Regions from separate parts of the Rhodoferax sp. GW821-FHT09E07 genome, predicted to be linked through region 4. Evidence: predicted binding sites of a transcription regulator. Region 4 holds the regulator's gene; each other region holds the start of a gene.
What was found. Region 4 encodes sigma-54, which starts transcription at its own class of promoters, with help from an activator protein. Its sites were predicted from a motif close to TGGCANGNAANCTGCTTT; they were not measured.
Positions count from the first base shown of each region.

Region 1: glnK (P-II family nitrogen regulator) is a predicted target of sigma-54. The motif match lies at 4,638-4,655, and genes of this name have one in related genera.
Region 2: AC07OE_RS15850 (ammonium transporter) is a predicted target of sigma-54. The motif match lies at 3,757-3,774, and genes of this name have one in related genera.
Region 3: nirB (nitrite reductase large subunit NirB) is a predicted target of sigma-54. The motif match lies at 3,572-3,589, and genes of this name have one in related genera.

Region 1 is NZ_JBWKOP010000006.1:81,425-89,204, reverse strand. Features, by position in the region: gene AC07OE_RS13020 (HipA domain-containing protein) at 1-431, opposite strand, end outside; gene AC07OE_RS13015 (helix-turn-helix domain-containing protein) at 443-748, opposite strand; gene AC07OE_RS13010 (hypothetical protein) at 1,372-1,554, opposite strand; gene AC07OE_RS13005 (hypothetical protein) at 1,662-3,521, opposite strand; partial or broken gene AC07OE_RS13000 (YifB family Mg chelatase-like AAA ATPase) at 3,596-4,489, opposite strand; gene glnK (P-II family nitrogen regulator) at 4,741-5,079, shown strand; gene AC07OE_RS12990 (ammonium transporter) at 5,100-6,635, shown strand; gene AC07OE_RS12985 (aldose 1-epimerase) at 6,747-7,613, shown strand; gene AC07OE_RS12980 (SMP-30/gluconolactonase/LRE family protein) at 7,610-7,780, shown strand, end outside.
Region 2 is NZ_JBWKOP010000007.1:300,127-307,906, reverse strand. Features, by position in the region: gene AC07OE_RS15860 (DoxX family protein) at 1-257, shown strand, start outside; gene AC07OE_RS15855 (putative bifunctional diguanylate cyclase/phosphodiesterase) at 279-2,423, shown strand; gene AC07OE_RS15850 (ammonium transporter) at 2,484-3,686, opposite strand; gene metX (homoserine O-succinyltransferase MetX) at 3,954-5,102, shown strand; gene metW (methionine biosynthesis protein MetW) at 5,099-5,680, shown strand; gene otnI (2-oxo-tetronate isomerase) at 5,703-6,530, shown strand; gene AC07OE_RS15830 (M20/M25/M40 family metallo-hydrolase) at 6,608-7,780, shown strand, end outside.
Region 3 is NZ_JBWKOP010000003.1:370,245-378,024, forward strand. Features, by position in the region: gene AC07OE_RS07560 (TetR/AcrR family transcriptional regulator) at 1-417, shown strand, start outside; gene AC07OE_RS07565 (bifunctional protein-serine/threonine kinase/phosphatase) at 338-2,098, opposite strand; gene AC07OE_RS07570 (type IV pili methyl-accepting chemotaxis transducer N-terminal domain-containing protein) at 2,176-3,459, opposite strand; gene nirB (nitrite reductase large subunit NirB) at 3,794-6,232, shown strand; gene AC07OE_RS07580 (type IV pili methyl-accepting chemotaxis transducer N-terminal domain-containing protein) at 6,244-7,035, shown strand; gene nirD (nitrite reductase small subunit NirD) at 7,114-7,497, shown strand; gene AC07OE_RS07590 (nitrate reductase) at 7,522-7,780, shown strand, end outside.
Region 4 is NZ_JBWKOP010000009.1:102,159-109,938, reverse strand. Features, by position in the region: gene AC07OE_RS18340 (THUMP domain-containing class I SAM-dependent RNA methyltransferase) at 1-952, opposite strand, end outside; gene rpoN (RNA polymerase factor sigma-54) at 949-2,562, opposite strand; gene lptB (LPS export ABC transporter ATP-binding protein) at 2,562-3,338, opposite strand; gene lptA (lipopolysaccharide transport periplasmic protein LptA) at 3,335-3,943, opposite strand; gene AC07OE_RS18320 (exopolyphosphatase) at 4,019-4,951, opposite strand; gene AC07OE_RS18315 (thiol:disulfide interchange protein DsbA/DsbL) at 5,036-5,689, opposite strand; gene AC07OE_RS18310 (SPOR domain-containing protein) at 5,753-6,433, opposite strand; gene argS (arginine--tRNA ligase) at 6,505-7,780, opposite strand, start outside.

The sequences.
Region 1 (7,780 bases), on a different contig from region 4:
TGGGCGCCGGCGATCGACATGCGCTGCTGGCCACCGGCCAGAAGCAAGGGCTCCTCAGCTCGCTTGGAAATGCGCTGGCTCATCGCCTCGTAGGTGATGGGTTCATAGTCCTGGATGCCTTGCGGCCTCTCGTCCTCGGGCAGCAGCGACAGCACGCCGGCCAGTTCGCGACCGATCTTCTCCAGGATGGGCATCTGTGCGCCACGACGCAAGCCAAGGGCATTGAGAACGTCGTCCAGCACCATGCCCTCAGGCAGCAAGTTGGAAAAAAACTTCAACACCTCATCGCCATTGAACTCGGCGGCCGTCAGCGGAAGCCATGGAGACAGTTCGTAAGCGCCATCCTGGCTCAGCCATTGCTCGTCATATGCGAATGTCACCTTGCCGTCGATTTGTCCAAGCCAGCCCAAAGGCCGTAGGTTGGCCCACACGCGAAGTCTGTTCATTTCGACGTGCCCGGTGGCATGCGGGGAAGCCCTTTTTTTGCAATATCAGAGGCTTTAATGGTGTGCCCAAGACTGCTGGGCTCGGTGAGTACCCGCGTAGCGATGTCCATGGCCGTAGCGGAGTCGGGTGATGAAAGACCCTGGATCTGGACCTGCAGGCCCATGCTGCTGATCAGCTGCACGATGTTCACCAGCGTGCATCTGCCCGCGTTGCCCTCGGCGTCCCGAATGAAAGACACGCTCAGACCGCTGACAGCACTCAGCGCCTCGCGAGAGAGCTTTTGCTCCTTGCGTGCTGCCATGAGACTCGGGCCAAGTTGATCGATTGAGCGGGGATCTATGAGAAACATGATTGCTCCTAAGAGAGCATTTTAGGAGAATCAATCAGGAAAAGTGTAGAAAAGTGCTTTCAAGAGGACAAAAGTGTCTCGAAAGGCCGAAAAGTGCTGAAAATATGACTCTATGGGAGCGTTTTTTAATAGGTTATAGGTGGTTTCGAGAAAAATGGCTGCTACAGGGACAGTTATATCGAGTGAGGAAACGCTAGGAACGTACAGACAAAACAGCCTCATGGGCTGTAGTTGGAACATTGCGCCAGTCGCCAGCGCACACCCTGTTCCACGCAAACCAGCTAGAAGCCGATCGGGACATCCCAAAGCTGCAGCACACGCCAGCGGCGGTGCGCTTTCTGAGCATGGAGCTACTACTGAGCGCAGTTCTCCTGCCAGCCATGGAAAGGCGTCCACTGGGTCATTGCAGGCGGTGAAAGCAGTGAGCGTTTAGCCCCAAATGAGAAAAGTCAGTAGTTACTGAAACGGAGGATTTAAATGGAACCAGTTGTACAGACGAGAAGGCCCGATGTTGGCCAAGTCCGATCGGACGATGCTGCGAAACTGCTTTACCTCTTCCAGCAGTCGCTGAGGTGTCAGTCGTGAACGCCCCAGAAGGCACAGTGCCTGACTGCTAGCGGCAAGGCATAAGCCAGCCCGATGAGGGCATCACGGACATCACTCGCATTGCTGCTGCGCTTGATTTCAACCAGCACATCTCCCACGGGCCCTGACCAGCGGGCATCGGGGTTGTCAGTGGGGATAGATTCGATATCCATGAAGTAGCTACTAGATGTTTAGTAGCTACTTTAGCAAGTGGATCGGATTGTCATACCCCTGCGCCATAGTTGAATAGCACCGAGTTCTGATGCATCTTTGGAGGGAGTCAATCGGAATACGCACTCAGAAAGCGACTCTTTATTTTTTGAGCCATCTTTTGTCCATCATTCACCTTCTTGTGATGGCCCCGCAGCCCTGCAACTCTGGTCTCTTGGTTGAGTTTGAAGACTTTCTTGCGAACATCAAAAACCGGCCAACCTTTGCGCTGCACAACCGCTGTTGCAAGGTCACCCAAGAAGTTTTCTATGTCTGCATCGGGGCTCAGATAGAAGGCGGCGAGTCCAAACGGCTGCGTGCTCTTCTTGCCCATTTTTCGTTCAATGTCAGCCACGATGCAGTGGACGCCTGGGAGCTCGATGTGAATGGCCACCATGAGTCGGCTCCGGAAGGCAGGCTTTCCGTCGGCGGAGTCACCAGTACTGATGTTGACCCATGCACGTTCCGTTCTCGGTTCTGTGTCATAAGCGGCCAAGCCGATGACGGGTAGTGGCATTGCTGTAAACCCAAGCTCCGGCAGGAATGGCACTGCTGCCAGGAGCAGCTTGATGGTGGGGTCCGAGCTCTTCTCTACTGCGTCAGTGTCAATGTTGGCGGAGATGATAGGCCTGGAGCCTTTGGGCGTGCCCGTAGACATGCCGTTGGCTTTGATAAGGATGACTTTTTTCTTCTCCCCGCTGTTTTTGTACTCTTGCCGGGCTTTGGGGGCCAGCGTTGCTGTGATTTGAGACAGACCGTCAAACCGATCTTCTTCTGACGCGATAACCACTTCTTGAATCCACTTGGCTGGCGCCCCTTGTCCGTCACTGAGCTTGCCCTCATTTTTGAGGTCCTTCGAGTTTGATGCGACGATTTGTGTTTTGGGGTCGCCTTTTTGTTCAGTGCTCGTTTGAGGCTTGCCTCCAACGGACATAGGCTTTAAGTCTTTATCGTCTTTATTCTCTCCCTGTCCTGGGTGCATCATGGGATATGCATAACAGATGTCAAACGGTAGGGGACGGCGGCATTTCAGTAGCCGTGTCACAAAGTACCGCTCTTTCAAGGACGTACCAGTTGGGATAGCAACTACTTCGGCCTGAATTTCGGTGTCGTCATCGAAGGGGAAGACGCACGTCAGGGGCTCCTTGGATCGACGGTTCTGGGAGGTTGACTGAACCGAGCGCTGAATAGCGTTGAGTGCATCCTGCGTCCGGTCACTGATCAATTTGTAAGCAAGGTGTCGTGCGTCGGTAACTTTGAGCCCAAGCACAGTTTGCGTTCCCACCGTTATTTCATGGGGTAATTTTGTTGTGTCGCACTTGGGTTCCCAGATGAGGTCGTCCCATCCATGTGAGAAAGCACTTCGTGCCAGCACGCTTGAAGGGCAGAAGAAGAAACGGGCGATTTCGACGCAGGGAATCATCACGTAGTACGGATCCACCTGGTTGATATCCGAAATCGCTAGAATTTTTGATGGATTCCTTTGAGACCATGCCAGCCGTCCCAGTGTGTATTCAGAGCGGAGGATCGGCCATTGATCTTGCTGGTTCCCAAAAAAGCGGGGGATGTTGTCTTGAAGCCCCAGCAATGTGCTGTGGGCTGGCGCGATCTTGAGTCGCCGCAGATCCACCCGATTTGGGCGCAATGGGACGCGCTTGCCGCCATGGAAAATGGCGCCCTTGTACAGGAGGGGTAAGTACCCAACCCCTAGAGGTACCCTGATTTGCCGCGCGACATCGGCTGCATTCGGCGCAACCAAGATGCCCTCAACATTGGGGTAGAGAGGGCTCAAAAACACATCGATCATGTGTTGAGCGTTATGTGGCCCTTGCGGGAACACGTCGCCCAACCAGTCAATCCGCCACCTTTCCCTAGTATTTAGTAGGTTGGCTAATTCATCAATTACTACTCGTCCCTGATTCTTTGTCATAGCGCTAAGTTCTTATTTACCGCGCTACTTTCTCATAAAGCGTGAAAGTTCTCAAACAATCTGGCCATTGCCACCCCTCCTACCAGAGCCACGGCACTTGCCGTGTGGTGAGGGCTGCACGTGGGGCGCAAGCCCCAGCGCTGCAAATCAAAGCGGCCGCACAGGCTGCCAATGGCGGCGCTTTGCAGCGCTTCGTCGGTGCTCATGTCCGGTAGCAGGCCCGCAAAGCGTTGTGCCAGCATGGACTTGCCGGACCCTGGTGGTCCCACTAATAGAAGTGAGTGTCCGCCTGCCGCCGCAATTTCCAGTGCGCGCTTCGCAGCGGCCTGGCCCTTCACATCCGCCATATCAGCGTCGCGCAGGCGCAAGCCCGGCGGGGTGCCAAGCACGCGGACCCATCCGTCCGGGTCCTCCGGTTCGGGGGTTAGCTCCGCAGAGCCCGCGGGGGCAGGCAACGCAAAGTGACGCACCACATTCAGCAGGTGACGCGCCCGCACCACATGGGAGTCTGGTACCAGCGCCGCCTCTTCGGCGCTGTCGGGCGGAAGCACCAAACGGGTGCTGACCTGGGCGGTGCGCAGCGCCAGCGCCATGGCCAAGGCGCCGCGTACCGGGCGCAAGGCGCCGGACAACGACAGTTCCCCGGCAAACTCGTACTGCGCCAACGCGGTCCCGTCGATTTGCCCACTGGCCGCCAAAATTCCTAGCGCAATGGGCAAATCCAGCCGTCCAGAGTCCTTGGGCAGGTCGGCCGGGGCCAAATTGACGGTGATTCTCTTGTTATGGGGAAATTCCAGGCCGCTGTTCTGGATGGCGCAGCGCACCCGTTCGCGGGCCTCTTTCACCTCCACATCGGCCAGACCGACCAGGCTGAAGCTGGGCAGACCGTTGGCCAGATGCACTTCGACGGTGACCTTGGCTGCTTCCAGCCCCAGCAGAGCGCGACTCTGCACCAAAGACAAGCTCATGGCCCTATGCTCCCAAAACGGTGCGCTGCAAGGCAGTGCATGCGCACAGATTGCACCAGTTAAGTGCATGCTGTATTTATGTACAGGTATGTTACTCCAGTCCGCGCTGCTTGGGGCGTGGCCTTGTGAAATAGAGGGGCTTTTAACTTGGCATGGCTTCTGCTTTAGGGGTCTTATCTCCAGACCCGTGGAGAAGCAGACCAGCCAGACCCGGTGTCTGTATTCAACTGTTATCAAGCTGAGGTGAACACATGAAACTCGTAACGGCCATCATTAAACCGTTCAAGCTCGATGAGGTGCGAGAAGCCTTGTCTGGCATTGGTGTGCAAGGTATTACCGTCACCGAAGTCAAAGGCTTCGGACGTCAAAAAGGCCACACAGAGCTGTACCGCGGTGCGGAATACGTGGTGGACTTTCTGCCCAAGGTGAAGATCGAAGCGGCGATTGACGACGCTTTGGTGGACCGCGTGATCGAAGCCATCGAAGGTGCTGCCCGCACCGGCAAGATCGGCGACGGCAAGATTTTTGTCTACAACCTGGAACAGGTCGTGCGCATTCGTACCGGCGAAACCGGCAAAGAAGCGCTGTAACCCGAAAGAGAGCCAATAACATGAAAAAACTGCTTGCTTCCCTGGCCTTGGGCCTGAGCCTGCTGACAGCCGGGTCGTTCGCCCTGGCCGAAGACGCCAAACCCGCCGACGCACCCGTTGCTGCTGCACCTGCTGCAGAAGCCAAACCTGCTGACGCTGCTGCAGCTCCTGCTGCGGCACCCGCCGCCGCTCCTGCTGCTGCAGAGGCTGCACCTGCACCCGTGCCCAACAAGGGCGACACCTCCTGGATGATGGTCTCCACACTGCTGGTGATCTTGATGACAGTTCCTGGTCTGGCCCTGTTCTACGGCGGCCTGGTGCGCAGCAAGAACATGCTGTCCGTGCTGATGCAGGTCATGGTCACGTTCTCGCTGATCGTGGTGCTGTGGTTCATCTACGGCTACAGCCTGGCCTTCACCGAAGGTACCGCCTACTTTGGTGGACTGGATCGCCTGTTCATGAAGGGCATCTGGGACAACGCGGCCGGCACCTTTGCCAACGCTGCTACCTTCAGCAAGGGCGTCGTGATTCCTGAAATCGTGTTTGCCGCCTTCCAGGCCACGTTCGCCGGTATCACCTGCTGCCTGATCGTCGGCGCATTCGCAGAACGCATCAAGTTCTCCGCCGTGCTGTTGTTCATGGTGCTGTGGTTCACCTTCTCCTACGCTCCCATTGCCCACATGGTGTGGTTCTGGGCCGGCCCTGATGCCTACACCAGCAAAGACGTGGTGGACAAGGTCAACGCCACTGCAGGCTACATCTGGCAATCCGGCGCGCTGGACTTTGCCGGCGGTACCGTGGTGCACATCAACGCTGCTGTGGCTGGTCTGGTGGGCGCATTCATGGTGGGCAAGCGCATTGGCTACGGCAAGGAAGCCATGGCCCCTCACAGCCTGACATTGACCATGGTTGGCGCATCCCTGCTGTGGGTGGGCTGGTTCGGCTTCAACGCCGGCTCCGCTCTGGAAGCCAACGGCTTCGCTGCCCTGGCCTTCATCAACACCTTTGTCGCTACCGCTGCTGCCGTGTTGTCTTGGTCCTTGGGTGAAGCCCTGCACAAAGGCAAGGCCTCCATGCTCGGTGCCGCTTCCGGTGCCGTGGCTGGTTTGGTTGCCATCACACCTGCTGCCGGTAACGTCGGTATCGGTGGCGCGTTGATCATCGGTCTGCTGGCTGGCTTCGTCTGCCTGTGGGGTGTGACGGGTCTGAAGAAACTGCTGGGCGCTGACGACACACTGGACGTGTTCGGCGTGCACGGCGTGGGCGGTATTCTGGGTGCGTTGTTGACTGGCGTGTTCAACTCGCCTTCCCTGGGTGGCCCCGGTTTCGTGGCTGACTGGGTGACAGCGACTGGCATCACTGCCGCTGACTACTCCATCGCTTCGCAAGTGTGGATCCAAGCCAAGGCTGTGCTGATCACCATCGTGTGGTCCGGTATCGTGTCTGTGATCGCCTTCAAGCTGGTGGACCTGACCATCGGTCTGCGTGTCAGCGAAGAAGACGAACGCGAAGGCCTGGACATCACGTCCCACGGCGAGACCGCTTACAGCCGCTAATCCTCAGGATTCGGTTACGAGCCAGTTTCAATTCTTCTTGAGACTTCGGCCCAGCAGGATTTCGGTCCCGCTGGGCCATTTTTTTGGGATCTGCCGGTGCACAATGCCGCCATGAATTCCACACTCACCTTGCGCAACGGCGACCTGCTGTGCGACATCAAACCTGAATTGGGCGGCAGCATTGCCGGTCTGTGGCTGGGCACGGAACCTGTGCTGAGCTCGTTGCCCGGCGACCAGATGCAGACCGTGCGCCAGTCGGCCAGCTACCCGTTGGTCCCGTTTTCCAACCGCATTGGCCACGGCCAGCTGCAATGGGCCGGCACCAGTCACCCCTTGGTCAAGAACTTCGAGCCCGAGCCCCACGCCATCCACGGGGTGGCCTGGCAGCGGCCCTGGGCGGTTCTCGAGTCCACAGAGCAGTTCGCCTTGCTGTCGTTTGAGCACAAGGCCGACGCGTCCTGGCCGTTTGACTTTGACTGTTCCCAAGCTTTCAAGCTGGAGGCGGGCGCGCTGGAGATGACGTTGTCCATCACCAACCAGTCGCCCGTGGCAGCACCAGTGGGCCTGGGCTGGCACCCCTACTTCCCCAAGCGCCCAGGTACCGAGGTGCAGTTCTCGGCCACAGGCCGCTGGGAAATGGGCTCCGACAAATTGCCTACCCACCGTGTGGCCCACCCCGGCCTGCACCAAACGCTGGAGTCGCTCACGGTGGACCATTGCTTTGACGGCTGGGGCGGCGTGCTGACCCTGCGCGACAGCGTGCTGCGTGTGCAGGTGTCGTCGGCACTGAGGCATCTGGTGGTCTATACCAACCCGCAGCGCGACAACATTGCCGTGGAGCCGGTCAGCCATGTGAACAACGCGCTGAACCTGATGGCCCAGACTGGCACTGCTGGGGGCGACCTGGGCGTGGTGGTGCTGCAGCCGGGCCAGACCTATTCCTGCGAAATGCGCATCGACGTGGAGCGCGCGCTATGAGCTGGCAACCCCTGAGCCAAGACACTTTCGAACTCGGCGAATCGCCGTTCTGGCACCCCACTGAGCAGCAGCTCTACTGGGTGGACATTCCCGGCAAAAAGCTTCTGCGGGCCAACGTTTACATGGGCAGTGTGCAGGCGTGGGACATGCCCACTGAGCCCGGTTGC
Region 2 (7,780 bases), on a different contig from region 4:
AACTGGCTGCCGTCATGGGGACTACAGGAGAGCTGGCGCTGCCGGTGCTGCTGGTTCTGGGTCTGGGCGGGCGGTTTGCCGCGCTGGGTCTGAGTGTGGTGAATGCGGTGGCCGTGGTGTCGCTCACCGAGGTCGCGCCCGCTGCGCTGCAGCAGCACATCACCTGGGGGATCTTGTTGGCCGCGCTGGCGTTGTTTGGCCCGGGCAACTGGGCGTTGGGCCCCTGGCTGCGTGACTGGTGGCTGCGCAAGGGGTAACCTTCGTTCATGGTTTCTGACGTGTCTTTTTCCAACGCCACCACCGGCTTGGCCCGGTTGTGGCCCAAGCGGATTGCCTGGCGTCTGACCTTGGGGCTGGGCGTGCTGGTACTCATGGTGTTGCTGGCGCTGGCGCAAACCGCGTGGCAGTTGCGCCTGGTGTCTGATGTAACGCAACGTTTTGCAACTGGCGATATGCAGCGCTTGCTGCGCGTACAGGCGCTATCGCTGCAGACGGAGGGCGTGGGCAGCGCCTTGGTGCGCCTGGTGCACGCACCGCGCGCGGACCGGGTGAAGGAATATGCCGATGTGGATGCGCGCAACCGCAGCATCGACGGCATCATCGAATCGCTGTCCGTCGAACTCAAAGATCCCGAGCAGGAGGCCACACTGCGCCGCCTGGTCGCGTGCCGTGCAATGTATGCCCAGGCTTTCATCGCCACGGTGGATGAGATCGAGGCCGACAACATGCAGGCCGCGGCCCGTGCCTTGAACGACCAGGTAAACCCGTCCCTGACGGCCATGTTGCGCGAATCCAGCGCGCTGCTGCAGCGCGAACGCCAGCGTGTGGAGGCGCAGCTCAGTGATGCGCATGCGCTGCTTGGGCGCGTGGCCATGTGGGTGGGCCTGCTGTCGTTGCTGGCAATTGCCCTGGCCACCTACGTGGCCTGGCGCACCACGCGCAGCGTGGTGGCCCCGCTGGCCCGCCTGGAGCGGGCCGCACGCCACATTGCCCAGGGCGACTATGCGCACCAGGTGCCAGCCACCGGCACCCAAGAGGTGGACCGCGTGGGCCAGGCCCTGAACACCATGTCGGACGCGGTGTCCCAGCGCGAGCAGCAGATCGTGCGCCTGGCCTACCAGGACAGCCTGACCGGTCTGCCCAACCGCACGGCACTGCTCAATCCCCAGCATCCCGCTCCCGAGGGTTTCAACACCCTGGTGCTGATGGATTTGGCGCGTCTGAAAATCATTAACGAAACCCTGGGCTACACCACCGGCGACACCTTGATCAAGGAGCTGGGTGCGCGTGCCAGCCTGGTGTTGGCGGCGGCGGCTCGGCGTGGCGTGATTGGGCCCCAGTGGGTGGTGGCGCGCCTGTCGGGCGGGACGTTTGCGGCGGCATTTCACGCCGACCAGCGCAGCGCCGTGGAGCAATTGCGCGCCGACCTGGAGGGGGCCACCACTGCCGCGGTGGCCTGCAGCGGCCACAGCGTGGACCTGAACCTGACTTGTGGCTTTGCCGATGCCACGGACTCCGGCTCTGTGGCGGTGGGGACCTTGCTGCGCAACGCCGAAGTAGCCCTGCACAGCGCCAAGCGCGCGGCGCTGGGCCACGCCTGGTACAGCGCAGCCCAAGAGGCCGCGCGGCTGGACCACCTCGGGCTGGTGTCCGACCTGCGCGCCGCTGTGGCCCAGTCGCAACTGCAAATGTGGCTGCAGCCCAAGTTCGCGCTGGCCGACGGCCGACCCGTGGGTGCCGAGGCCCTGGTGCGCTGGGTGCACCCCCAACGCGGCTTTGTGTCACCCGCCGAGTTTGTGCCGTTTGCGGAGCAGACCGGCTACATCACCATGGTCACCGACTGGATGCTGGACCAGGCCCTGCGTACGCTGCAGGCGTGGCAGACCACGCACCCTACGCTGAGCATTGCTGTGAACGTGAGCACGCGCGATTTGCAGGATGCAGGCTTTGCCCAGCGTGTGGGCCACAAGGTTGCTACCAGTGGCATCAACCCGCAGCGCCTGCGCCTGGAAATCACCGAAAGCGGGCTGATGGAAGATGCGCAGAAGAGTGTGGAGCTGCTGCAGGCGCTGCGCGCCGTGGGCATTCCGCTGTCGATTGACGACTTTGGCACCGGCTATTCGTCACTGGCCTACCTGCAAAAGCTCCCGGTCAGCGAACTCAAGATCGACCGCAGTTTCATTGATGGCATCGACAAGGCGCCCGGCACCCAGAAGCTGGTCAAGGCCATGATCGAAATGGGCCATGGCATGGACCTGTTTGTGACCGCCGAAGGCGTGGAGACCGAGGCCGAACGCGCCACCATCGCCCAGCTGGGCTGCGATGTGATGCAGGGCTACCTGGGCAGTCGGCCGCTGCACGGGGCGGCGCTGCAGGCTTGGCTGGACAGCGTGGTCATGGCACCTGCATTGACTGCAAAATAGGCCTCTAGCCCACGTATTTATTGAACAATTTGCTCTCAAATAGAGAGCAATCGCGATGGCTTACCAGTTGGCCTCGCGCTCCGGCGTGGCGCTGATCTTGTGCACGCTCAAGTCAGCGCCGTCAAATTCTTCTTCCTGGCTCAGCCGTAGGCCCATGGTGGCCTTGAGTGCACCGTAGACAATCACGCCGCCCAGCGCGGCCCAGGCCACGCCCATGGCGGTGCCGATGAGTTGCGCACCCAGGCTCACACCGCCCAGCCCGCCAAAGGTTTGGCTGCCGAAGATGCCCGCCGCAATGCCGCCCCAGGTACCGCACAGGCCGTGCAGCGGCCAGACGCCCAGCACGTCGTCGATCTTCCATTTGTTCTGCGTTAGCGTGAACATCACCACAAAAATGGCGCCGGCCACGCCGCCTACCACCAACGCGCCCAGCGGGTGCATCAGGTCCGAGCCCGCGCATACGGCCACCAGGCCGGCGAGCGGGCCGTTGTGCACAAAGCCGGGGTCGTTCTTGCCCAGCAGCAGTGCCACCAGCGTGCCACCCACCATGGCCATCAGCGAGTTCACTGCGACCAGCCCGGACATTTTGTCCAGCACCTGCGCGCTCATCACGTTGAAGCCGAACCAGCCTACGATCAGAATCCAGGCGCCCAGCGCCAGAAACGGAATGCTGCTGGGTGGGTGGGCTGACATGGCGCCGTCCTTGCGGTAGCGGTTGCTGCGCGCGCCCAAGAGCACCACAGCGCCGAGCGCGATCCAGCCGCCCACGGCATGCACCACCACGCTGCCCGCAAAGTCATGAAATTCAGCGCCGGTCAGGTTCTTGATCCAGGCCTGCACGCCAAAGTGCTGGTTCCAGGCAATGCCCTCGAAGAAGGGGTAAATCACGCCCACGATGACGGCGGTGGCGATCAGCTGGGGCCAGAACTTGGCGCGCTCGGCAATGCCGCCCGAGATGATGGCCGGAATGGCGGCGGCAAAGGTCAGCAGGAAGAAGAACTTCACCAGCGCATAGCCGCTTTGCACGGCCAGCTGCTCGGCCCCTACAAAGAAGTGCGTGCCATAGGCCACGCCATAGCCCACCAGGAAATAGACGACGGTGGAAACGGAGAAGTCCACCAGGATTTTGACCAGCGCGTTCACCTGGTTCTTGCGGCGCACGGTGCCCAGCTCCAGAAACGCAAACCCCGCATGCATGGCCAACACCATGACTGCGCCCAACAAAATGAACAGGGCATCTGCGCCCTGTTTTAGTGCTTCCATACAAACCCTCTTTGAATAAATGCTTGTGTTTGGTGCAAATAAAGTGAAATTCTTCAAAATGCACCAAATTAAAGCAAAAACCACGCCAGACAATCCAAAGTGGTGCGTCTGAAAGGATTTCTGCCCCAAACGCCGTGCTTGATATACTTTGCACTCACAGCGCCAATTTGCTCCAGCTTGCGGGCGCTTAATAAATTCAGCTAAACACGGACCCGCCTTTTGGCATTGCAACCCGGCCCGCGTTTAGCGTTGCCGGGTTTTGTTTTTATGCTGATTGCCACGCCCCAGTCCCTGTCGTTCGATGCGCCTTTGCCCCTGCAAAGCGGCGCTTCGCTGCAAGGCTATTCCCTCGCCTATGAGACCTACGGCACGCTGAACGCCGACAAGTCCAACGCCGTGCTGGTGTGCCATGCGCTTAATGCCTCACACCACGTGGCGGGCGTTTACGCGGGGCAGGATAAAAGCGAAGGCTGGTGGGACAACATGATTGGCCCCGGCAAGTCGGTGGACACCAACAAGTTCTTTGTCATCGGCGTGAACAACCTGGGCTCCTGCTTTGGCTCCACTGGCCCCATGCACACCGACCCCCGTACTGGCAAGGTGTACGGCGCGGACTTTCCCGTGGTGACGGTGGAGGACTGGGTGAACGCACAGGCCCGCCTGTTGGACGCGCTGGGCATCCAGACACTGGCCGCGGTGCTGGGCGGATCGTTGGGCGGCATGCAGGCGCTGAGCTGGACGCTGCAGTACCCCGAGCGTGTGGCGCATGCCGTGGTGGTGGCAAGCGCGCCCAACCTGACGGCCGAGAACATTGCGTTCAACGAGGTGGCGCGCCGCGCCATCGTGACCGACCCGGATTTCCACGGCGGGCATTTCTACGAGCATGGCGTGGTCCCCAAGCGTGGCTTGCGCATCGCCCGCATGATTGGCCACATCACCTACCTGAGCGACGACGTGATGAACGAAAAGTTCGGCCGCCAGCTGAAGGAAGCGCTGCTGGAGCACGCCAGTGGCTACAAATACTCGACACAGGACGTGGAGTTCCAGATCGAGAGCTACCTGCGCTACCAGGGCGACAAGTTCGCCGAGTACTTTGACGCCAATACCTACCTGCTGATCACGCGCGCGCTGGACTACTTTGACCCAGCGCGCGCTTTTGGTGGTGACCTGAGCAAAGCCCTGGCCCGTACCCAAGCCAAGTTTCTGCTGGTGAGCTTCACCACCGATTGGCGTTTCAGCCCCAAGCGCAGCCGGGAAATTGTCAAGGCGCTGCTCGACAACAAGCGGGACGTCAGCTACGCGGAGATCGACGCGCCGCACGGTCATGATGCCTTTTTGCTCGATGACCCCCGTTACATGGGCGTGGTTGGCTCCTATTTCAATAGCATTGCGCGTACCTTGGAGGTGGCAGCATGACCGACATGAGCACCCTGCATGCAATTGCCAGCCTGGTGCCCCAGGGCGCCCGTGTGCTCGATCTGGGCTGTGGCGACGGCGCCTTGCTGGACCACCTGCAACGCCACCGCGGTTGCTCCGGCTACGGCGTGGAGCTGGACGATGCCAATGTGCTGGCCTGCGTGCAACGCGGCGTGAACGTGCTGCAACTGAACCTGGACCAGGGCCTGAGCATGTTCGAGGACGCGAGCTTTGACGTGGTGCTGCAGATCGACACGCTGCAGCATCTGCGCAATGCCGAGACCATGCTCAAGGAGACGGCGCGCGTGGGCCGGGTGGGCATCGTGGCTTTTCCCAACTTTGCGCATTGGCCCAACCGCCTGAGCATCCTGCAGGGCCGCATGCCCGTCACGCGGCGCCTGCCCTACCAGTGGTACGACACGCCCAATATCCGGGTCGGCACCCACGCCGACCTGGCCGAGCTGGCGCAGCGCAACGGCCTGCGCGTGCTCGACAGCTTCGGTCTGCAGGAGGGCCGCACCGTGCGCTTTGCGCCCAATTTGCGCGCCGGCACCTCGGTCTACAAACTGGCCCGCTGACGGCCCAGGTTTCGCGCCGCCCATGCCTCGCTTTGCCGCCAATCTGAGCTTTCTGTACAACGAGCATCCGTTGCTGGAGCGCTTCGCGGCGGCGGCGGCGGATGGTTTTGCGGGCGTGGAGTTTCTGTTTCCTTATGCCTGGACGCCCGACGCGTTGGCCGCGCCGCTGCATGCGGCCGGCTTGCAGCAGGTGCTGTTCAATGCCCCGCCTGGCGGCAACGAGACAGCCGCCATGGCCAGCGCGTGGGACCGTGGCGAGCGTGGCACCGCTTGCCTGCCGGGGCGAGAGGCCGAGTTCCAGGCGGGTATCACCACGGCGCTGTACTACGCCATGGTGCTGCAGTGCCCGCGCATCCACGTCATGGCGGGGTTGGTGCCGCAGGGCGCGGACCACGCTGCCCTGCGCGCCACCTATGTGCGCAATCTGCGCTGGGCCGCCGAGCAGGCTACCGCCCAGGGTTGCACGCTGCTGATTGAGCCCATCAACCCGCGCGACATGCCGGGCTACTTTCTGGTCCACCAGGCCCAGGCGCATGCCGTGGTGGCTGAGGTGGGCTCGTCCCACTTGCAGGTGCAGATGGACCTGTACCACTGCCAGGTCACAGAGGGCGACGTGGCCAGCAAGCTGCGCCAGTACCTGCCCATGGGCACGGTGGGCCATATCCAGATTGCTGGTGTGCCAGAGCGCCAAGAGCCTTCGCAGGGCGAGCTGCACTACCCGTACCTGCTGGCGCTGCTCGATGAGCTCGGTTACGCCGGTTGGGTGGGTTGTGAATACCGGCCCCGGCTGGGTGCCCAGCCCGGTGCCACCCGCGCAGGGTTGGGCTGGCGAGATGTGACGTTGCGCTGAGGGTTTGCCACAGCCGGATTGCGGTTGGCGCATGGCATGATGGCGCACCACCCACTCTGTTGTTTCAGGAGTTCGCCATGAACGCCCGCGTACCGTCCGCTGCCTTGAATGCGCCACAAGCGTTGGAGCAGGTCAGCCAAGCTTGGGACCGTGACATTGTTCACCGTCTGGAAGACTACATCCGCATTCCCGCCAAATCGCCCATGTTCGATGCGGACTGGGTGGCAGGGGGCTACATCGACACCGTGGTGCGCAACACCGCCCAGTGGATCGAGGCGCAAAAGGTGCCGGGCTTGACACTGGAAGTCGTGCGCCTGGAAGGCCGTACCCCCGTGCTGTTTTTTGAGGTGGCCGCCAGCGGGAACACGTCCGCACAGACCGTGCTGATGTACGGCCACCTGGACAAGCAACCCGAGTTTTCCGGCTGGCGCAACGACCTGGGCCCCTGGACCCCCAAATACGAAGACGGCAAGCTCTATGGCCGTGGCGGTGCCGACGATGGTTACGCCGCCTATGCCGCCATTGCCGCACTGCAGGCCCTCAAGAGCCAGAACGTGGCGCATCCGCGCGTGGTGGGCCTCATCGAAACCTGCGAGGAAAGCGGCTCGTACGACCTGCTGCCCTACATCGACATCCTCAAGTCCCGTCTGGGCGACGTGGGACTGGTGGTGTGCCTGGACTCGGGCGCCGGCAACTACGACCAGCTCTGGCTCACCAACAGCCTGCGTGGTATGGCCAGCGGTGTGCTCAAGGTGGAGATCCTCACCGAAGGCATCCACTCGGGCGACGCCAGCGGCCTTGTGCCGTCGAGCTTTCGCATCATGCGCCAAGTGCTGGACCGGCTGGAAGACAGCAAGACCGGCCGCCTGCTGCCGGCCAGCTTCCATTGCGAAGTGCCCGCCGCCCGCCTGCAGCAGGCCCAGGCCACGGCAGCCATCCTGGGGGACGAGCTGTTCAAGCGCTTCCCCTGGGCGCACTACGACTGCGGTGGTGCCACCACCTTTGCGCTGCCCACCACCACCGACCCGCTGGAGGCCCTGCTCAAGCGCACCTGGCAGCCCACGCTCAGCGTGACCGGGGCCGATGGTCTGCCAGAACTGAAGAACGCCGGCAATGTGCTGCGGCCCTACACCGCGTTCAAGCTCAGCCTGCGCCTGCCGCCGCTGGTGGAGGCCGATACGGCGGTGCAGGAACTCAAAGCCTTGCTGCAAGACAACGCACCCTACCAGGCGCGGGTAACGTTTGAGGGG
Region 3 (7,780 bases), on a different contig from region 4:
CACCGCTATGGGACCAAATATGCAGGCACGGATGCCCTGGTGCCTGCGCTGCGCGAGTGGTTTGAAGACGAGGGTTTTCGGGGCTGCGCGTTTATCAACAGCGTGGCGGAGCTGGGCGCAACGCAGCCAGAGGTGATAGACATTGCACGTATGCACAAAGAAAGCATGACGGCAGCCGTGGCCACACTGCTTCCTCCCTCCAGGCATCGACAGAAGGACGCACAAGCGGTGGCACTGGCCATTGACGGTGCGATTGTGCAGGCCCAAGGCGCGCAAAGCCCGGAGGCGGCGTTGACCAACCTTGCGCACCTCTTGCGTGCGCTTCGGGCTACGCGGACTACTTTGGCAAGAACAGCAGCCAGTACACCAGCAGAAAATTCAGCAGCACCGACACGCCCAGCGCGACCTTCCAGATAGCCGTGGGGTCGCGCTGCATCAGCGGTGTGGCCATGGGTGCATTTAGCGGGCGGCTGGCGCCGCGCTCCAGCGCCAGCAGGAATTCTTCCGCTGTCTCGAAGCGCTGACGCTGGTCGCGGGCCACGGCCTTTTGCAGCACGTGGTCCAGCCAGATGGGCACCTCGGGGTTGTGGCGGCTGGGGGGCGTGGGGTCGCGGTAGTAGCGACCCACCTGGTAGGGCAGCACATCGCCATAGGGCAGCTTGCCGGTAAGTAGTTGGTAAAGCGTCACGCCCAGCGCAAACAAATCACTCTGTGCATTGGGAAGTTGGGCTTCGCCGTCCTCCGCTTCCGTCTTGCCATTACCAGCCTTGGTGCGAAAGCCCCACTGCTCGGGGTTCACGTAGCTGGGCGTGCCCGCGTGCAGCGCCCGCATGGCGGCGGGTTCACGCCCGCTCAGGGCGACACCCAGGTCCAGCACGCGCAGCACGCCGTCGTCACCCAGGTGCAGGTTGGCGGGCTTGATGTCACGGTGCACCACGCCCTGCCGGTGCAGGCGCGCCAGCCCCTTGAGCGCCTGCATGGTGTAGCCCAGCGCCACGGCCGGTGCCACGCGTGTGTGGTGGTCCAGCTGCTGCTGCAGGGTCTCACCGCCATGCCAGTCATACAGCACATAAAACGCCGAACGCTCACGGCCATTGGGCAAGCGCTCGTGCACGGCCACCAGGTGGTCCGCTGCGCGGGATGAATGCATGCGCAGCGCCAGCCACGCCTCATGGGCCAGCATGGCGCGTTCTTCCTGGTCGTGGGCGCGGGCGGTGTTCAGGGTCTTGAGGGCGTACAGCGTCTGCGTCGCTGGGTCACGCACCTGGTACAGCACATTGATGCCGTTGTCGGCAATGGGCGCCGTCACGACAAAACCGTCCAGCGTGTCGCCGACTTTCAGCTTTGCGGGTATGGGCAAGGCCTCGGCCCGGCGGTTGGCATCGGCCAGCGTGGCCTCCAGAAGCCCCTGCACGCGCACCACCATGGCGGACACGTTGTCGTTGCTGCCCCGGGTCAGCGCCAGGTCCACCAGCTTCTGGGCGGCGTCACGCGCGTCCGCCATGGCCGCATATTCGGGCAGACGGCGGGCCGCCACTTCGCCGTGCACACCGTCGGTGAGCAGAATGAACACATCGCCCACCTGCAGGTCACCCTGGAGGTAGTCCACCACCAGGTGGTCTTCGGCCCCGACGGAACGCAGCAGCTGGTGTTTAAGGTCCGGGTGGTTGACCACATGGTCTTGCGTGAGCTGGGTAGCCTTGCCGTCGCGCACCAGGTAGCAGCGCGCGTCCCCCACATGGGCCAGCGTGTACGAGTGGCCGCGCAGCACCAGCGCGGTCAGCGTGGTCAGGCCCATGGCGGGTTGGCGCCGCCGGTTGATGCCACACAGCCAGGCGTTTTGCGCAGCGATGATGCGGTCCAGGGCGACGGTTGTGTCCCAGGTCTCGGGGGTGCCAAAGTAGTCGCGCACCAGGCTGGTCACCGTGGTCTGCGCAGCCTCGCGGCCCATGCCGCCAGCGCTCACGCCGTCGGCCATGGCGACGATGGAGCCCATGTCTTCCTGCCCCTGGGTGGGCAGCATGGCGGCGCAGAAGTCTTCGTTAAGAGGTTTGCGCCCGGCCTGGGATGCAAAGCCAATGTCTATGTCAAAAGCCATGCACCAAGATAAGCAATTTCAGTGCCGAATTCTGCTGCAACGCACCAAAATCGTGCGGGTTAACCCTTGGTCCAGCCTCATCCCACTAGCATTTGCATGCTGTGTTCGTAGTGGCCCGACAGCTGTTCGAACAGGCCCAGCAAGGTCTCGCTGCCAGCCGCCAGGTCTTCCAGGCGAGCGCCGCGCTTGGCGGGACTGAGGCGTTGGGCGTCTTGGGCCGCGGCCACCATCTGCAGCCACGCCACGCCCGCAGCGCCCAGAGCCTCGTGGATGGCGGGGGTGCTCAGGGGCAGGCCATTCAGGTAAGTGAGCGCTTTTTCGAAATCTTGCTGGGCAGCGCGCATACTGGCCTGGGCCAGCTCCACAGCAATGCCCTGGCTCACCAGCGCCAGCAACGCGTATTTGCCATAGCGCTGCGACAGCATGCGCTGGCGTCCGGCCAGGTTCAGCACTTGCAGCGGTGCGGCCGCGCCCGAGCTCTCCAGGCTGGCGGTCAGGCGCTCGGCGCCCATCAGCAGGGCCTCGGCCTCGCGCTCCACCACATCCGTGCCACCTGCGGTTAACGCGGCCTTCAGCAGCTCCCAGGTTTGGGCCACCTGCCCCAGCAGATCGCCATAGGTGGGCTGCGACAGGTTTTTGCGTAGCAGCGCAAAGTTGCTATCCACCCACTGCACCGAGTCCTGCAACAGGGCAGCATGGTGCACGGTCTGCACCTGCATGGCCTGCAGCAGGTGCAACTTGACCAGGCGCTGCGACAACATGCGCAACTGGCCCGACCGGTTCACCGCTTCGGCAAAGTGGGCCGACTGGATGATGTGCTGCGACAACTGGCCCATGCGCTGGTTGGAACTCATGGCGGCCGAGCGCAGCGTGCGGAAGGCGTCGTCGTCCGACAGGCTTTGGGCCCGCATCAGAATGCCCTTGGCCCGGTCCACCGCCTTGCGCTCCTCGAAGCGGGTGGCCAGTTCTTCATAGGCTTGGCGCTGTTGCTCGGCCTTTTGAAACCGTGCCTGTGCCAGATGGATAAGCGGGCGCAGCCGGTTAGCCCCATAGCCATTCACCACATAGGCATGCACGCCGCACTCGGTGGCCTGCTCGATATGGCTGGCATCACTGTCATTCGTGAACACGATCAACGGGCGTGGCACGGTTTGCCTCACCACTTGCAGCGCCTGGAACCACGCGCTGGTGGGCAACGGCACATCGCAAATCACCACATCTGGTGCGTGCAGCACCACGCCCTGCACCAACTTGCTGCAATCATCGACCGTGGCCAGCACCGAAATGCCCACCGCCTGCAGGTCAGCAGCCAGCGTGGGCGCGGTCTTTTGGCGGGCGGAACACAGCAGGGCGGAGGTCATGAAAATTCAGTTTCAGCTAGGAATAACGGGGCTTGCGGGGCCTTGGGTGCCACGCAATTCGCACACCACCCACACCGGCAGAGCGGGTGACCGCGAACAGGTGCCGATCATATGGCACAGCTCTTGCATTGGCTGAGCCGGGCGCAACGACGCGCTCAAACGAGATGACAGCCATGCCGGTTCTGCGCACAACGACGTCGCGCAGTCGCAGTCTGTCCAACGCCAGTGCTTGCTGGTGCGCCTTTGCAGAAGGCGCAGATCTCCTCTACCCCCTATTTTTGGCATGTGGCACCGCCGCATCCCGCAAAGTCTTCTCGTCCTTGGAGTGGCTACTATGAAAAAATCGAAACTGGTAATGATTGGCAACGGCATGGCCGGTGTGCGCACCCTTGAGGAACTGCTCAAGGTAGCCCCGGACCTGTACGACATCACCGTCTTTGGTGCCGAGCCCCACCCCAACTACAACCGTATCCTGCTCTCCCCCGTGCTGGCCGGCGAGCAGACGCTGGACGAGATCGTGCTGAACTCCTTCGAGTGGTACGCCGAAAACAACATCACGCTGCACGCCGGCAAAAAAGTGGTGGAAGTGGACCGCGTGAAGCGCATCGTCAAAGCCTCTGACGGCACCGAGGCCGAGTACGACCGCCTGCTGATCTGCACCGGCTCCAACCCCTTCATCCTGCCCATTCCCGGCAAAGACCTGCAAGGCGTGATCGCCTACCGCGACATTGCCGACACCAACGCCATGATCGAGGCGGCCACCAAGTACAAACACGCCGTCGTCATCGGCGGAGGCCTGCTGGGCCTGGAGGCCGCCAACGGCCTGATGCTGCGCGGCATGACGGTGAGCGTGGTGCACGTGATGCCCACGCTGATGGAACGCCAACTGGACACCGTGGCCGGCGGCCTGCTGCGCAAGTCACTGGAAGAGCGTGGCCTGAACTTCCTGATGGGCGCACAAACCCAGGAATTGGTGGGTGGCGACGATGGCCGCGTGAAGGCCATCAAGTTCAAAGATGGTTCTGAGGTGCCAGCCGACCTGGTGGTGATGGCCGTGGGCATTCGCCCCAACACCGAGCTGGCCGCCAGCATGCGCTTGCATGTGGACCGCGGCATTGTGGTGACCGACACCATGCAGACCGTGACCGACGCCCGCATCTACAGCGTGGGCGAATGCGCGGCCCACCGCGGCATCGCCTATGGCCTGGTGGCCCCCCTGTTTGAGCAAGCCAAGGTGGCCGCCAACCACCTGGCCATGTACGGCATTGGCCGCTACACCGGCTCGCTGACCTCCACCAAGCTGAAGGTCACTGGCATCGACCTGTTCTCGGCCGGCGACTTCACCGGCGGCGAAGGCACCGAAGAGATCGTGATGAGTGACCCCTTTGGCGGCGTGTACAAAAAGCTGGTCATCAAGAACGACAAGCTGGTGGGCGCCTGCATGTACGGCGACACCGTGGACGGCAGCTGGTACTTCAAGATGCTGCGTGACGGCCGCAGCATTGCCGACATCCGCGACAAGCTGATGTTTGGCGAAAGCGGCTCCAACATCGGTGACGTGGGCCACCAGGGGCAGAACAAGGCCGCTGCCATGGCGGACAGCGACGAGGTCTGTGGCTGCAACGGCGTGAGCAAGGGCACCATCTGCAAGGCCATCAAGGAAAAAGGCCTGTTCACCCTGGACGAGGTGAAAAAGCACACCAAGGCCAGCGCGTCGTGCGGTTCCTGCACCGGACTGGTGGAACAGATCATCATGTTCACGGCCGGTGGCGACTACTCCGCCACGCCCAAGAAGAAGGCCATGTGCAGCTGCACCGAGCACAGCCACCAGGAAGTGCGCGACGCTATCTTCAAGGAAAAATTTCTCACCATCGCCCAGGTGCAACAAGGCATGGGCTGGAAGACGCCCAACGGCTGCTCCAGCTGCCGCCCTGCGCTGAACTACTACCTGATCAGCAGCTGGCCCAAGGAAGCCAAGGACGATCCGCAAAGCCGCTTCATCAACGAGCGCAGCCACGCCAACATCCAGAAGGACGGCACCTACTCCGTCATCCCGCGCATGTGGGGCGGTGAGACCACGGCCAACGAGCTGCGCAAGATTGCCGACGCGGTGGACAAGTACAAGATTCCCACCGTCAAGGTGACCGGTGGCCAGCGTATCGACTTGCTGGGCGTGAAGAAGGAAGACCTGGTAAGCGTGTGGAAGGACATTGGCATGCCCAGCGGCCACGCCTACGCCAAGGCCTTGCGCACGGTGAAGACCTGCGTGGGCAGCGAATGGTGCCGCATGGGCACGCAGGACAGCACGCAAATGGGCAAGGACCTGGAGCGCGCCCACTGGCGCATGTATGCACCGCACAAGGTCAAGTACGCCGTCTCCGGCTGCCCCCGCAACTGTGCCGAAGCCGGCATCAAGGACGTGGGCATCATTGGCGTGGACAGCGGCTGGGAGATGTACATCGCCGGCAACGGTGGCATCAAGACCGAGGTCGCGCATTTCTTCGTCAAGCTCAAGACGACTGAAGAAGTGCTGGAGTACACCGGTGCCTTCATGCAGCTCTACCGCAAGGAAGGCTGGTACCTGGAACGCACGGTGCACTTTGTCAGCCGCGTGGGCCTGGACTATGTGAAGAAGCGCATCCTGGAAGACGCCGAGGGCCGCAAGGCCTTGAACGAAGAGCTGCTGTTCGCGCTGGACGGCGAGCCCGATCCCTGGTTTGACTTCCAGGACGCGCAGGTCGACACCCGCCAGTTCGAAGCCGTGAAAGCCTGAGGGCCACTGCCATGCAACGCAGAACCCTGATTGCTGTGGCCGCCGCCGGTGGGCTGGGTCTGGCACTGCCAGCCCAGGCCCAGGTGGTGGACCTGAGCGACGCCATCAACAAGGCGGGGCGCCAGCGCATGCTGAGCCAGCGCATGGGCAAAGCCTGGCTGGCCCTGCTGCAAAACGTGGAGAAGACCAGTGCGCAGTTGGTGCTGGACAAGTCCATGGCGCTGTTTGACCGCCAGCTGGCCGAGCTCAAGGGCTTTGCCCCCACACCTGACGTGCAGGCTACCTACGGCAAGCTCGACGCGGCCTGGTCCGAATACAAGACCGCGCTGGTGGGCAAAGCCCCCACGCGCGAAAACGCCGGCAGCCTGCTGCAGCTGGACGCCAAGGTGCTGGCCCTGGCCCACCAGGGCACGGTGCAGTACGAGGCGGCCTTCGCCAAACCGGTGGGCAAGCTGGTGAACGTCGCCGGGCGCCAGCGCATGCTGAGCCAGCGCATGGCCAAGTTCTACCTGGCCGCCACGTTGCCGGTGGATGCCAGCGCGGCCACGGCTGAGATTGCCAAGGCACGCAACGAGTTCACCGCCGCCATGGAGCTGCTGCGCAACGCGCCCGAAGCCACCGCCCGCATCAAGGACGAACTGATGCTGGCCGATGCACAGTGGGTGTTCTTCGACATGGCGCTGCAGAAACTGCAAGAAGGCGCGCAGCGACCCAAGCCCATGGCCGATGTGTTTATCAGCAGCGAAAACCTGCTGGCGGTGATGGACCGGGTGACCGGCATGTACTCCGGCCTCAAAGCATAAACATCAACGAAACAGGCCTCTAGCCCCCGTATTTATTGCGCTAGCAGCTCTCAAAACAATAGCATTAGGAAGAACGAAATGACCGAATGGACCCTGATCTGCAAGATCGACGACATCCCCGTGCTGGGCTCGCGCCGTGTAGAACGTGCCAGCGGGTTGGACGTGGCGGTGTTCCGCAACACGCAGGACGAAGTGTTTGCGCTGCTGGACCGCTGCCCCCACAAGGGCGGGCCGCTCTCGCAAGGCATCGTGTTTGGCACCAGCGTGGCATGCCCCTTGCACAACTGGACCATTGGCCTGTGCGATGGACAGGCCAGCGCACCTGATGAAGGCTGTACGCCCAAGTTCGAAGTGAAGCTCGACGGCGGCCAGGTTTTCCTCAAGTCTGCTGAGCTGCAAGGCCATGCCACCGACCTGGTGCGCCCCATCGCCGGCCCCCTGCGCCGCAACGCCACCGCCTGACCCTACAAAGAAGGACACGTAAGCATGACCGAAACGCGCTCCACCTGCCCGTACTGTGGTGTGGGCTGTGGCGTCATCATCGAGTCGCAGGGCGCGCAAATCACCGGCGTGCGGGGCGACCCGGACCACCCGGCCAACTTCGGTCGCCTGTGCTCCAAGGGCTCCACGCTGCACCTCACCGCCAGCGAACCCGTCACCCTGCAAACCCGGCTGCTGCAGCCATTGCAGCGCCTGGAGCGCGGCGCCGCACCCCAGCCGGTCTCCTGGGGCAGCGCGCTCTCCC
Region 4 (7,780 bases):
GCGGGTTCAGCACCATCACGCCGCCGCCCTCAATCGGGGGCATGCGCTGCAGCGCGTCGCCGCCGCGGAACTCGATCACATCGGCCACGCCGGCGCGCTGCGCGTTGCGCTGCGCAAAGTCCACCATGCGGTGCGACACATCGCTGCCGTAGATCAGCGCGGTCTGGCCCGGATCGGGCTTGACCACGTTGGCAGCAGCCTCGGCCTTCATGTCCGCCCATTCCTGCGAACGGAAGGGGCGGTATTTCTCGAACGCAAAGCGACGCAGCGAACCGGCCGCGATGTTGCAGGCAATCTGCGCGGCTTCAATGGCCACGGTGCCGCTGCCGCAGCAGGGGTCGTACAGCGGCATCAGGTCGTCGTCCCCCGAGGCCCAGCCGCTGGCGGCAATCATGGCGGCGGCCAGGGTTTCCTTCAGCGGTGCATCGCCCTTGTCTTCGCGCCAGCCGCGCTTGAACAGCGGCTCGCCCGAGGTGTCGATGTACAGCGAGCAGGCGTCGGTGGTCAGGTGGGCGTAGATGCGCACATCGGGCCACTGCGTGTTCACATCAGGGCGCACGCCGTTGGCCACCTCGCGGAAGCGGTCGCACACGGCGTCCTTCACCTTGAGCGCGGCAAAGTTCAGCGAGGTCAGCGGGCTGTGCTGCGCCGTCACCTCGACCTTGATGCTTTCCTTGGGGGTGAACCACTGCTCCCACGGCACTTGCAGGCCGGCGCGGTACAGGTCCTGCTCGCTCCGGTACTCGGTGTACGACACCAGCACGAGCACGCGCTGGGCCAGGCGGCTGTAAAGGTTGAGCAGCATGGCGTGCGCAAACGAGGTGCGCACGGCCACGCCGCCACGCTGCTTGGTCACGCAACCGGGGGGCAGACCGGTGATCTGCAAAATCTCCGGCGCCAGGTACTCCTCCACGCCGGCTGCGCAGGGGAGAAAAAGGGTCAGTTGGTTCATAGCGCTTTGCGGAGTGAGGCGGGGGCGATCTTCAGGCCCTCGCGGTATTTGGCCACGGTGCGCCGTGCGCACTCGATGCCCTGCTCCTTGAGCATGTCGGAAATCTGGTTGTCGCTCAAGGGCTTTTTGGCGCTCTCGGAGGCGATGAACTGCTTGATCAGCGCGCGCACCGCGGTGCTGGAGGCATTGCCACCGCTCTCGGTGCCCAGGCCCGAGCCAAAGAAGTACTTAAGCTCAAAGGTGCCAAACGGCGTGGCCATGTACTTGGCCGTGGTCACGCGGCTGATGGTGGACTCGTGCAGGCCCAGCTCGTCGGCAATCTCGCGCAGCACCAGGGGGCGCATGGCGAGTTCGCCGTGGGTGAAGAAGTTTTTCTGCCGCTCCACGATGGCCGTGCTCACACGCAGGATGGTGTCAAAGCGCTGCTGGATGTTCTTGATGAACCAGCGCGCCTCTTGCAGACGCTGCTGCAGCGCAGCGTGGCCCGCACCGTCGCGGCCACCACGGTGGTTGCGCAGCACATTGGCGTAGATGTCGTGCACTTTGAGACGCGGCATGACGTCGGGGTTGAGCTGCACACGGAACTTCGGAATGCCGCCGGCCTTGCCGATGGCCACCACGAGCACGTCGGGCACGATGATGTTGCGCTCTACGTCCACAAAGCGGCGCCCGGGCTTGGGCTCCAGCCGGGCGATCAGCGCAATCGCCTCGCGCACCAGCGTGTCGCTGCCCACACCCATCTGCACCAGACGCTTGATGTCGCGCCGCGCCAGCAGATCCATGGGCTGGCGGCAAATGCCCAGCGCGACCTGCAGCACCTCCAGGCGGTCATGCTCGCCATCTTCTTCGGCATTGGCCAGCAAATGGGCTACTTGCAGACGCAGGCATTCGCCCAAATCGCGCGCCCCCACGCCCACAGGCTCCAGGCTGTGCAGCAGGCCCAGGGCCACGGTGAAGTGGTGCGCCAGGTCCTGCAGTTGTTCTTCGTCGCCGGGGTTCAGGCTGCGCGCCAGGTCTTCCAGCGGGTCTTCCAGGTAGCCATCGTCGTTGAGGGATTCGATGAGAAAGCGCAGCGCGGCCGCATCGGTGGCATTGGTACGCAGGCTTAGGGCCTGGCGGTGCAGATAGGCTTGCAGCGATTCGGTGGAGCGCGCCAGCTCGGTGGCGTCCTTTTCTTCGTCGTCACCCAGGTTGTTGGCCTTGGCCTTGGCGTCCACACCCCACTCGCCATCGTCGGGCGTCATTTCGGTGGTGCCGTCGCCTTCCCAGTTGGGTTCGTCGCTGCTGCTCAGCGGCGCCGCTTCTTCATCGCTGGAGGCTCCAGCCCCCGTGGATGTTGCGTAGTCAGCTACAGAATTAGGAGCGTATTCAGCGTCACCGGTCTCTGACAGCCGATCGCCTTCGCTCACCGTTGCGTCGGAGGTGCTGAGCCCGAAGTCCTCGCGCTCGGCCCGGTCCTCGGTCAGTTCCAGAAACGGGTTTTCGTCCAGCATCTGCTCCACCTCCTGGCTCAGCTCCAGCGTGGAGAGCTGCAGTAGACGGATGGACTGCTGCAACTGGGGCGTGAGCGCCAGGTGTTGGGAGACGCGTAAGGAAAGACCCTGCTTCATCACATCTTGAAGTGTTCGCCGAGATAGACGCGGCGCACATCGGCGTTGTTCACGATCTCGGAGGGGGTGCCCTGCGCCAGCACATGGCCGTCACTGATGATGTAGGCGTGGTCGCAGATGCCCAGGGTTTCGCGCACGTTGTGGTCGGTGATCAACACCCCGATGCCGCGTCCCTTAAGGAAGTTGATGATGCGCTGGATCTCGATCACCGCAATCGGGTCGATACCGGCAAACGGCTCATCCAGCAGGATGAAGCGCGGCCGCGTGGCCAGCGCCCGTGCAATCTCCACCCGGCGCCGCTCACCGCCCGACAGGGCCAGCGAGGGCGATTCGCGCAGGTGCTCCACACGCAGATCCTGCAGCAGTGCGGTCAGGCGTTTTTCAATCTCGACCGACGTGAGCGGCTCGCCCGCCTCGTCGCGCTGCAGCTCCAGCACGGCGCGCACGTTGTCTCCCACATTGAGCTTGCGGAAGATGGACGCCTCTTGCGGCAAATAGCCCAGTCCCAGGCGCGCGCGGCGGTGGATGGGCATGTGCTCGATGGACTGGCCATCAATTGTGATGTCCCCAGCGCTGGCGCGCAGCAGGCCCACGATCATGTAGAACGAGGTGGTTTTGCCCGCACCGTTGGGGCCCAAGAGGCCGACCACTTCGCCGGTGCGCACGGCCAGCGAGACATCCTTGACCACCTGGCGTTTGCCATAGGATTTTTGTAAATGCCGGGCTTCCAGCCGCCCGGTACTGGTGTCCGGGGCTTCTTGGGGAATGTCGCTCACTGGGCGGGCTTCTCAAGTTGCGGCGTGGCACGCAGGGTGGCGCCGGGCTGGGGCGGCGTGGCGGCCTCGGACTCGGGTTTGGGCGTCAACATGGCGCGCACGCGGCCGGCCGGGGCGGCAGCCGTCTTGGGGGCGCCGTCCACGGTGAATTTGTCGGTCAGGTTTTCATAGAGGATGACGGCGCCCGTCACCTCATCGGCCAGCGTGGCCCCGCGCAGGCGGCGCAGCTGGGCTTTTTTGACAAAGCGCACGGTGTCGGCCTTGCCGTCGTACTCGATGGTGTCGCCATCACCTTCAATGAACTCGTCCAGGCCTTCTCGCTTTTGCCGGAAAAACGCGGGAGTGGCGGTCGAACCGGTCACCACGCCGTACTGGTAGCCATCGGGGTCCTGGCGCACCTCAATCTGGGCGCCACGGATCAGGATGCTGCCCTTGGTCAACACCACATGGCCGGTGAAGACACTGACCTGCTTCAGGTCGTCATAGCGCAGGGCATCCGCCTCCACGTTCATGGGCTTGTTTCGGTCGGCTTTTTCGGCCCACGCAAGGCCGCCTGCGCTGGCAAACACCAGCGACACGGTCACAGACAGGATGGTTTTTTTCATAAAGGCACGAAACTTGCTCGAAAAGCGCTTCGGCCATTGTACCGAGCGCTTTGCGCATTTCGCGCCTTGGCGGGTTCAGCCGTCGGCGTTAATTTTTTTGACCAACGCCTGCAACACTTCGGCAGCCCGGTCGTTCTCCACCTGGCAGGTGCCCGCATTGGCATGGCCGCCCCCGCCGTAGGACAACATCAGCTCGCCGATATTGGTTTTGGAGCTGCGGTTGGTGATGGACTTGCCGGTGGCAAACACGGTGTTCTGCTTCTGCAGACCCCACAACACGTGGATGGAAATATTGGTCTGCGGGAACAGCGCGTAGACCATGAAACGGTTCACTGCAAAAATGGTGTCTTCGTTGCGCAGGTCCAGCACCAGCAGGTTGCCATGCACGGTGGAGCAGCGCAGCAGCTGCTCCTTGGCCTTGGCGGCGTGGTCAAAGTACAGCTCCACGCGCTCCACCACATCGGGCAGCTGCAGAATCTCGTCAATGCCGTGGTGGCGGCAGTACTGGATCAAATCCATCATCAGCTGGTAGTTGCTGACGCGGAATTCACGGAAGCGGCCCAGTCCAGTGCGCGAGTCCATCAGGTAGTTGAGCAGCACCCAGCCCGTGGGGTTCATGATCTCGTCGTGGCTGAAGCGGGCCGAATCGCCCTTGTCCACGGCTTCCATCATGTCGTGGAAGCGGGCCGGAAAGCGGCTGGCGCCGCCATAGTGGTCGAACACCACGCGCGCGGCCGAATCGGCGTCGGGCAGGATGATGTGGTTGGGGCGCTCGCCCGTGTTGCGCACGGTCTCGGACTCGTGGTGGTCAAAAGCCAGGTGCACGCCGGGCACATAGGGCAGGTTGGTGGTGATGTCGCGGTCGGACACCTCCACCTTGCCATCCTGCATGTCCTTGGGGTGGACGAATTTGATCTCGTCGATCAGGTCCAGCTCGTTGAGCAGCACCGCACACACCAGCCCATCAAAATCACTGCGGGTGACCAGCCGGTACTTCTGATGTGCCATGGGGAAACTCTCCACAAAGGGGTTGAATGACAAATCATTCTAGCCCTGTGGATTGCCTCTGCGGCCCGCGCAGAGGCGTGTTTTTTAGCGGGCGGTACGCGCTTGGACGATCAGCGCGTCCACGATCTGCAGCGCGCGCTGCATGTTGCCGGCGATGGAGCCATCGGTGTAGTAACGGCCAGCCACACCCAGGGCGGGCACGCCTTCCACCTTGTAGGCGTTTTGTAGCTGGGCGGCCTTGGTCGCCTTGGTAGCCACGCTGAACGAGCTGTACTGCTCGACAAATTTGGCCTTGTCCACGCCCTGCTTGGCCACCCATTCGACGATGGCATCACCACCGCTGAGGTTTTGCCTCTCCACATGGATGGCGGCAAACACCTTGGAGTGCAGCTTTTCCACCAGGCCCATGGCCTCCAGCGCGTAGTACAGGCGCTGCTGGGGCACAAAGCTGTCCTGGAAAGCCACAGGCACGCGGCGGAAGGACACGTCCTTGGGCAGCTTGGGAATCCAGGCCTGCAAGGTGGGTTCAAACGCATTGCAGTGCGGGCAGCTGTACCAGAAGAACTCCACCACCTCGACCTTGCCAGCAGGGGCCTCCACGGGAGCGCGGGGGTCCACAGGCTGGTAATCAGTGCCCGCTTGCGGGGCTTTGGCCTGTGCCTGGGCGCTGGCGGCCCACAGGGCGGAAGATGCGATGGCGGCGCCAGTGGCGGCTTGGGTAAATACGCGACGTTTCATGGGTTCAAAAGCTCCAAAGTGCCTGGATGGGAGTGGACTGGGCGGGGAAAGTTCCAGCGCTGCTTAGCGCTGCACGCGCACCAAGGCGGTTTCCAGACCGCTCTTGTCCAGCTTGTCTTTGGCTTTGTCGGCGTCGTCCTTTTTGTCGAACGGGCCTACCCGCACGCGGAACACCGGGCGGCCCGACTGCTCGCGCTCGGAGATCTTGGTCTCAATGCCGCTGAGCGACAGCTTGGCGCGGTGGGCCTCCGCATCTTCAGCGGTACGGAATGCGCCCACCTGCACAAAGTAGGTGAATGCATCGGCCTCGCTGGCTGCGCCCGCCTTGGCCTTCGCCAGGTCGCCCAGGGGGTCTGCCGACACAGCGGGTTTGAGTTCGCCCTTGGCGTCCGGCTTGGCGGCCTTGGCATCCTTGGGGTCTGCCTTGCCATCGGTCTTGGCATCGGCTTTGACGTCTGCCTTTGTCTCCGGCTTGGCGGCCTTGGCGCCCGACGCGGCAGAGGCCGGTGCGGCAGCAGTGGGCACCGCAGGCGCAGGGTTCTTGCCGTAGAGCAGCGCGTTGGGATCCCAGTTCTTGTTCTTCTGGGCTTCGGCCGCGTCCTGGTCGGCGCTGCGGCTCTGGCTCTTGTTGATGAAAGGCACGGGCACCTTGGTGACGTACACCGCCACGGCCAACGCGGCCCCCAGGCCCACCACCACACCGACGATGAAACCCACAATGGTTCCGCCACGTTCAAACTTCATGTGCTGCTTTCTCTCTCTTAATCAGTGAGGGTCACAGCACATTGCTAGGCAAGTGGTCTGACCCCCAAGTCTCACATCTTTTGCGGGGCACTCACGCCCAGCGCCGCCAAGCCATTGTGCAATACCTGCGCGGTGGCTGCGACGAGCGCCAGACGCGCCAGTTTTACCGCTTCGTCGTCCACCAGGATGCGCTCGGCATCGTAGTAGCTGTGGTAGCTGGCGGCCAGTTCGCGCAGGTAGAAGGTCACGTCATGCGGCGCGTTGTCGGCCGCTGCGGCGGTCAGCATCTCGGGGTACTTGGCCAAGAGCAGCATCAGGGCCTGGGCCTGCGGGCTGTCCAGCGCCGACAGGTCCACACCCTTGAGGCTGGCTACATCCCCACCCCAGGTGGCCAGCACCGAGCAGATACGCGCATGCGCGTACTGCACGTAGTACACCGGGTTGTCGTTGTTCTTGGTGACGGCCAGGTCCACGTCGAAGGTGTATTCGGTGTCGGGCTTGCGGGACAACAGGAAGAAGCGCACGGCGTCCTTGCTGGTCCATTCGACGAGGTCGCGCAACGTCACATAGCTGCCCGCGCGCTTGCTGATCTTCACCTCTTCGCCGCCCTTGACCACGCGCACCATGGTGTGCAGCACGTAGTCAGGGTAGCCCTGGGGAATGCCCACGCCTGCGGCCTGCAGGCCGGCGCGCACGCGGGCGATGGTGCCGTGGTGGTCCGTACCCTGGATGTTCACCACCTTGGTGAAGCCACGCTCCCACTTGGCGATGTGGTACGCCACATCGGGCACAAAGTAGGTGTAGGTTCCGTCCTGCTTGCGCATGACGCGATCCTTGTCGTCGCCATAGTCGGTGCTCTTGAGCCACAGCGCGCCGTCCTGCTCGTACGTCTTGCCGGCGGCCTGCAGGCGCTTCACCGCGTCGTCCACGCGGCCGCTGGTGTAGAGGCTGCTTTCCAGGTAGTAGTTGTCGAACCTCACCGCAAACGCCTGCAGGTCCAGGTCCTGCTCGTGGCGCAGGTAGGCCACGGCGAACTGGCGCATGCCGTCCAGGTCGTCGATGTCGCCACTGGCAGTGAACTCACGGTCGTCGGACTTGACGGTCTTGCCCGCCAGGAAGTCGGCGGCAATGTCGGCGATGTAGTCGCCGTTGTAGGCTGCGGCCTTCTCGCCGCTGGGCCATTGGTCGTCACCGGGCTTGAAGCCCTGGGCGCGCAGATGGGTGCTGCTGGCCAAGGTGCCAATCTGCACGCCCGCGTCGTTGTAATAGAACTCGCGGTACACATTCCACCCCTGGGTTTCCAGCAGGTTGCAGATGGCATCCCCCAGCGCGGCCTGGCGGCCATGG